Regions from separate parts of the Pseudomonas sp. EL_65y_Pfl2_R95 genome, predicted to be linked through region 1. Evidence: predicted binding sites of a transcription regulator. Region 1 holds the regulator's gene; the other holds the start of a gene.

Region 1 (3,767 bases):
TCAACCGATTCGCGTACAGGCCGACAGTGCAGAACTCGACGATAAACAAGGCGTTGCTGTTTACCGTGGCGATGTAGTAATCACTCAAGGCACCATGAAAATCACCGGTGACACCGTCACTATTACGCAGAATGCCAAGGGCGAAGTTGATGTTTTCACCTCCGTCGGGCGCCCTGCGTACTATGAACAAAAGCCTGCAGTCGACAAAGAGATCGTCAAAGCCTACGGCCTGACCATTCAGTACTTTTCCGCCAACGAGCGCATCGTGCTGATTGACCAGGCCAAGGTCATCCAAGAGGGCAATACCTTCGAAGGCGAGAAAATTGTCTATGATACCCAGCGCCAAATCGTCAATGCTGGCCGCGCAAATGGCACCAAAGTGACCACGCCGCGCCCGCGCATCGACATGGTGATTCAGCCGAAGAACAAACCCACCCAAGGGCAGTAATTAATGGCTACATTGAAAGCCCAACACTTGGCGAAAAGCTATAAAAGCCGCCAGGTTGTCCGTGACGTTAGCCTGAGCATAGACAGCGGCCAAATCGTCGGCCTGCTCGGCCCTAACGGCGCAGGTAAAACCACCTGCTTCTACATGATTGTGGGCTTAGTCCAGGCTGACCAGGGTCGCATCCTGATTGACGACCTCGATGTCAGCCATCAGCCGATGCACGGCCGCGCGCGCGCGGGCATTGGCTACCTGCCTCAAGAGGCTTCGATTTTCCGTAAGCTCAGTGTTGCCGATAACATCATGGCCATTCTTGAGACCCGCAAAGAACTCGATCGGGCTGGCCGTGAGGCTGAATTGGAGAACCTGCTTGAGGAATTCCATATTCACCACATTCGTGACAACCTGGGAATGAGCTTGTCCGGTGGCGAGCGGCGCCGTGTTGAAATTGCCCGCGCCCTGGCCACTGCACCGAAATTTATTTTGCTCGACGAGCCTTTTGCGGGTGTTGATCCGATTTCGGTTGGCGACATCAAGCAAATCATCCATCACTTGAAAGCCAAGGGTATTGGCGTGTTGATCACCGACCACAATGTGCGCGAAACGCTGGATATTTGCGAAACCGCTTATATCGTCAGCGATGGCCAACTCATTGCAGAAGGTGATTCAGAGGCAATTCTGGCCAACCAGACGGTAAAAGAAGTCTACTTGGGTCATGAATTCCGCCTTTAACCTGGATTTTTTCACCCGATAAGCGGCAACAGCTAGGCAAAGCACTGCAATTCAGGCATATAATTTGCTTCCTTGAGGCGCCTCCTTCGGCGCCCTGTAGTGGATTGCGCAGAGACGCCGGTAAATAAGGTCTGCAATGAAACCATCGCTAGTCCTGAAGATGGGCCAGCAGCTGACGATGACTCCTCAGCTGCAACAAGCCATTCGCTTACTCCAACTGTCGACCTTGGATCTTCAACAAGAAATCCAGGAGGCGCTGGAGTCAAACCCAATGCTCGAACGCCAGGAAGATGGCGAAGACTTCGATAATTCGGATCCTATGGCCGACGGCGCAGAAACCGCAACTGTCGAGCAGCCCAAGCAACAAGACACCTACGAAGAAAGCAGCAACCACCAAGATGCGCCACAAACCGTGGACAATCTGGAAGAAGGTGAGTGGAACGAACGCATTCCCAATGAGCTGCCCATTGATACCGCGTGGGAGGATGTCTACCAGACCAGCGCCAGCAGCTTGCCAAGCAGCAACAGTGACGATGACGAGTGGGACTTCACCACGCGCACCTCAACCGGTGAAAGCCTGCAGAGCCACATGCTCTGGCAGCTCAATCTGTCGCCAATGTCCGACAAGGACCGTTTGATTGCAGTCACCCTGATCGACTGCATCAACCCACAAGGCTACCTCGAAGAAACCCTGGAAGAGATTCTGGAAGCCTTTGATCCTGAACTGGACATCGAGCTCGACGAGATTGAAGCCGTCCTGCACCGCATTCAGCAGTTCGAGCCTTCGGGCATCGCCGCACGAGACCTGCGCGAATGCCTGACCCTGCAACTGCGCCAGCTACCCGCCAAGACCCCTTGGCTAGTTGAAGCACAGCGCCTCGCCAATGATTATCTGGACTTGCTTGGCAATCGTGACTACAGCCAACTGATGCGCCGCATGAAGCTCAAGGAAGACGACCTGCGCCAGGTCATCGAGCTGATCCAAAGCCTTAACCCGCGTCCGGGTTCGCAGATTGAGTCCAGCGAGCCGGAGTATGTGGTGCCCGACGTGATTGTGCGCAAACACAATGAGCGCTGGCTGGTAGAGCTTAACCAGGAAGCCATGCCCCGCCTGCGGGTCAACGCTCAATATGCAGGCTTTGTCCGCCGTGCGGACTCCAGCGCTGACAACACCTTTATGCGCAATCAGTTGCAAGAAGCTCGCTGGTTTATCAAAAGCCTGCAAAGCCGCAACGAGACCCTGATGAAAGTCGCTACTCAGATCGTTGAGCATCAGCGCGGGTTCCTCGACTACGGTGACGAAGCGATGAAGCCTCTGGTACTGCACGACATTGCCGAAGCAGTCGGCATGCACGAGTCCACCATCTCGCGGGTTACCACGCAGAAATTCATGCACACCCCGCGTGGCATTTACGAGTTGAAATACTTCTTCTCCAGCCACGTAAGCACCTCCGAAGGCGGAGAATGCTCGTCTACAGCGATCCGCGCGATTATCAAGAAACTGGTTGCAGCGGAAAATGCAAAAAAGCCGTTGAGTGACAGCAAGATCGCTGGTTTACTGGAGGCACAAGGCATTCAAGTAGCTCGCCGCACAGTTGCTAAATACCGTGAGTCCCTCGGTATCGCGCCTTCAAGTGAACGCAAGCGATTGATGTAGCAGTTGATGAACAGGAAAATCGTCTCAACCAATACCGAACTGCCCCGCGCTTGGATAAAGTAGCCATACTGCTATTACCCAGCGTGGGAAATGTTTACTGAGGATTTTTCGCGCCACAGTGTTCCGGCGGCAGGCAAACAGCCTGTCTCTTACACACGGCAACAAGGAGAATGCGGTATGCAAGTCAACATCAGTGGACATCAGCTAGATGTGACCGACGCCCTGCGTGACTACATCGACGAAAAATTCAGTCGACTAGAACGCCACTTCGACAAGATTACGAATGTGCAAGTTATTATGGAGGTCGAGAAGCTCAAACAGAAAATCGAAGCCACCTTACACATTGCAGGCGGCGAAATTGTCGCTAATGCCGAACACGATGATATGTACGCAGCAATCGATTTACTGACCGACAAACTCGACAGACAACTTATCAAGCACAAGGAAAAGCAGCTCGACCGTCAACAGGGTGCAATGGCCCGTTGATATCGCCCAACTCCTATGATCCGACTTGAAAATATCCTGACCCCCGGCCGTTCCTTGGTGAACGTGCCGGGCGGCAGCAAAAAACGTGTTCTCGAACAGATTGCCAACCTGGTTGCGCGCGAATTGCCCGACCTCGATGGACAAGACATTTTCGAAAGCCTGATTGCCCGCGAGAAACTCGGGTCCACCGGTTTTGGCAATGGTATTGCCATTCCGCACTGCCGTCTGCCTGCTTGCAACGCGCCGATCAGTGCGTTACTCAGGCTCGACTCCGCTGTAGATTTCGATGCAATCGATGGCGCACCGGTAGATTTGCTGTTCGTCCTGCTGGTTCCTGAAGCGGCCACGGATGAGCACTTGGAGCTACTTCGTCAAATCGCCAGCATGCTTGACCGCAGCGATGTCCGCGAACGACTGCGCCAGGCACAGAGCAATGACGAGCTGTAC
Region 2 (3,767 bases), 1.1 Mb from region 1:
AGATGACCCTTGCCATGCGTGCTCAATAGCTCATCGAACGTCTCGATGCCCTCGACACGCACAATCGCGTACAACTCTTGGCGGGTATAAGCGAAGTGCTCACACAAGCTCTTATCAACCACCACACCGCGGGCTGTTAACTCGTGCTCGAATACCTGTTTGAGCAGGGCCGCACAGCCCCCGCAGCCTGTTGCTGCTTTGGTGCAGGCCTTGAGCCCAGCAAGGTCACCACAACCGCCGTCAATGGCAGTGCAAATCGCACCTTTGCTGACGTTATGGCAGGAGCAAATGGTTGCCGTGTCCGGCAATGCATCCGCACCCAAGGCCGGTGCGCCCTCGCCTTGCGGCAGGATCAAGCAGGATGGGTCTATTGGCAGCTTTATACCGTTTTGCACGTACTGCAGCAGGCTGTCGTAGTAGCTGTTGTCACCCACAAGTACCGCGCCAATGGCATGTTTGCCGTCTGGCGAGACGACTAAACGGCGATAGCTGGCGGTGGCCTCATCGATAAAACGGTAACTGCGTGAACCGGGTGTGGCGCCATGGGCATCACCAATAGAGCCAACATCGACGCCGAGCAACTTCAGCTTGGTCGACATATCGGCGCCCATAAATGGCTCACTGTCTTCGCCACATAATTGCGTGGCAACCGCGCGGGCCATTTGATAACCCGGAGCAACCAAACCATAGACGCCCCCGTTCCATGCCGCGCACTCACCGATCGCAAAGATATCCGGATCATTGGTTCGGCATTGGCTATCGATTGCAATCCCACCGCGCGGGCCCAGCGTCAATTCGCACTGTTTGGCCAATACATCCTGTGGGCGAATACCGGCAGAAAACACGATCAGATCGGTTTCAAGAAACTCATCGCCCGCAAAATTCATGCGGTAGCGGTATTCGGTGCCAGCGCTGATCGATTGAGTCGCGCGGGACAAATGCACGCTGACGCCCAGTGCTTCGATCTGGGCCTTGAGCGCCAAACCGCCGTGATCATCCAATTGTACCGGCATCAACCGTGGGGCGAACTCCACCACATGGGCTTCCAACCCCAAGGATTTAAGTGCATTGGCGGCCTCCAGGCCCAGCAGGCCGCCACCGACGACGACACCGCGCCGGGCACCCTTTGCAGCAGCCTGAATGGTGTCGAGATCGGCCAGGGTGCGATAAACCAGGCGCGAATTGCCTTCAGCGCCTTCAATTGGCGGTACAAATGGATAAGAGCCCGTCGCAAGCACCAACTTATCGAAGGAGAAACAGCCGTCTGCGGTGATTACTTCGCGGCGCTCACGGTCGATCTCCAGCACGGGTACGCCCAAATGCAGGGTCACGCCAGGCTGCTGATACAGTTCAACGCTGCTCAGGGCCAATGACTCGGCATCACGGCCAGTAAAGTACTCGGACAGGTGCACGCGGTCATAGGCGCGCAGCGGCTCTTCGCTGAATACGTGAATGCTGTATTGGGCTAACGCACCGCGCTCAATCAATTGCTCGACGCAATGATGACCGACCATACCGTTGCCGATAACAATCAGGGTTTGCAGATGATTCAAGGTTGCGTCAGTGGAGTTCATAGTTCACCCATCCAAGCCATGCACATTTTCAAAGCAAAAAAAACGCCTGAAACCTTTCGGTCTCAGGCGCCTTTGCCTGTTCATTGCCGCTAAACAACCGGCCGCAATGCCTCGTTTAGCCTTTGATGCCCAACTGCATTGCAGATGTTTCGATCGCCATTGATCGATTGGGCCGCTCTCAACGTGTGAGAGCACTACCCAGTATTAGCAAAGGCTATGCCATTTACCCAGAAGCGCCGTACCAGAGGCTTCACTACCAAAACAAAAGGATTAATTAGGCGCTGCTTTAGAACGCCATTGGTGCAGTTGCAGGTGCTGTGCACCAGTCTGATGCCGGATAACTCAATAGCCGCGGCTGAGCAACCAGACGACCAGCACCAGAAGCAGCGCCGACAAACTCTTCCAGAACAGCAAGGGGTTTCGCTCCAACAAGGGTGCGCGGTGCTTGCTAAGGATCTCCTTGCTCGGTTGGCGCAATTCAAAAATGAACTCCGAAAGCGCGCTGTAGCGCCTGAGTGGATCAGGCTGCAGCGCTTTGCGCAGAACATCGTCCAGCCATGCAGGCAACTCTCGTTCATTATTGCGTAACGGCTGGTAAACCAGACGATTCTGCGCTGCGCGGCTTTTGCACTTGGCCACTTCGGCACCATAAGGCAGCCGCCCACTGAGCATTTGATAAACGATAACCGCCAGTGAGAATTGGTCAGAGCGCGGTGAACCACTCTCGCCCAAAAAGTACTCCGGTGCGGTGTATTGCGCAGTGCCCAGCAGTTGATTGCGCTCAATCGGCGAAGCCGTATCCATCAGACCTGCAACTTGCACCGATCCAAAGTCGATCAGCTTCAAGCTGCCACAGGCATCGATCATGATGTTATCGGGGCGTAAATCCTGATGAAGCATTTCCATACGATGAAATGCCTGCAGGCCTTTGCCAATTTGCTCAGCTATATCTCGGACCTTCTCCAGTTCAGATTGGGGGTGATCAAGCAGCCATTGGCGCAGCGTTTGCCCTTCGACAAATTCACTGACGCTATACAGGTAGTTACGCTTGCGTGTCTGCGTGGGCGCTTTAAGTACATGGGGGCTGTCGATCCGCCGCGCCACCCACTCCTCGCTGAGCAGACGTTCTAAATGTGCCTGGTCACTGTGCAAATCCACCGATGGCGCTTTGATCACCACTTGGGCATGACTGCTCAGATCTTCAGCCAAATAAATGTGGCTACGACTACTGGCGTACAACTCACGAATGATCCGATAGCCATCGAACTCTGCTCGGGCATCAAGTACCGGCGTAAACGGCAGCTCAGTCAATTGCTGCTGCAGTTCACTTGCACCTTGCTGCGGCACACTGTCGATCCGCACAATCTGCACGGTTAAGTTGTCATTGCTGCCCTGCTCAAAAGCATGCTCGACAATTGCACGTGCGGCCTCATCCAAATCGTGATCCTGAGCGTCAATCAGCTCGACCATACGTGTAGCACTGGCAAATTCATAAACACCGTCAGTGGCAAATACAAAGCGGTCACCCTGCTCCACGGTAAAACGGCGGTAATCAAGCTCAAGGTGAGTACCAATGCCCAGCGCCCGGCTCAAATAGCTCTTGTCCTGAGAAACCCAGAGCCGGTGATCCTCGGTCAACTGCTCCAGGCTGGAATTGCGCAGGCGGTAAATACGCGTGTCGCCGGCATGAAAGATATGTGCGGTGGTGGATTTGATCACCATGGCGCTCAGGGTGCACACATAACCACGGTCGAGGTCATAACGGTATTGGCTTTGCCGTGTTTGCGCGTATAGCCAGGAGTTGGTCGCCATCAGCACCCGCTGTGCAGATTTCTTTACCGACCATGCATCGGAGGTGCAGAAATAATCACCGAGAAAGCTGGCAACCGCAGACTCGCTGGCGATATGACTGACAGCACTACTGCTGATGCCATCTGCCAGCGCGATAGCAATGCCTTTGGCCGATAATTGCGGTTCCTGAGGAATGCAGATGCCGTGAAAGTCCTGATTGGCAGCTTTGCGCCCCTTATCAGAATATTGCCCCACTGAGACACTGAGCTGATTTGCCATGCGGCTCCCACTACGGCCTGCCAATGCTGCAGGCAAGCCGCTCTAGCACTATTAGCTGAAGGTGCGCTTGGGAGCAGTCTTCACGTGAGTGGTGTACAGCGTCAGTCCAGTAAATGCCATGCC

What was found. Region 1 encodes sigma-54, which starts transcription at its own class of promoters, with help from an activator protein. Its sites were predicted from a motif close to ANTGGCATNNANNTTGCTNT; they were not measured.
Region 2: nirB (nitrite reductase large subunit NirB) is a predicted target of sigma-54. The motif match lies at 1,779-1,798, and genes of this name have one in related genera.

The regions. Positions count from the first base shown of each region.
Region 1 covers NZ_CAXAOV010000001.1:1,148,687-1,152,453, forward strand. The annotation lists gene lptA (lipopolysaccharide transport periplasmic protein LptA) at 1-448, shown strand, start outside; gene lptB (LPS export ABC transporter ATP-binding protein) at 452-1,177, shown strand; gene AACY09_RS05475 (RNA polymerase factor sigma-54) at 1,314-2,834, shown strand; gene hpf (ribosome hibernation-promoting factor, HPF/YfiA family) at 3,012-3,320, shown strand; gene ptsN (PTS IIA-like nitrogen regulatory protein PtsN) at 3,336-3,767, shown strand, end outside.
Region 2 covers NZ_CAXAOV010000001.1:91,563-95,329, forward strand. The annotation lists gene nirB (nitrite reductase large subunit NirB) at 1-1,574, opposite strand, end outside; gene AACY09_RS00425 (bifunctional protein-serine/threonine kinase/phosphatase) at 1,917-3,644, opposite strand; gene AACY09_RS00430 (formate/nitrite transporter family protein) at 3,696-3,767, opposite strand, start outside.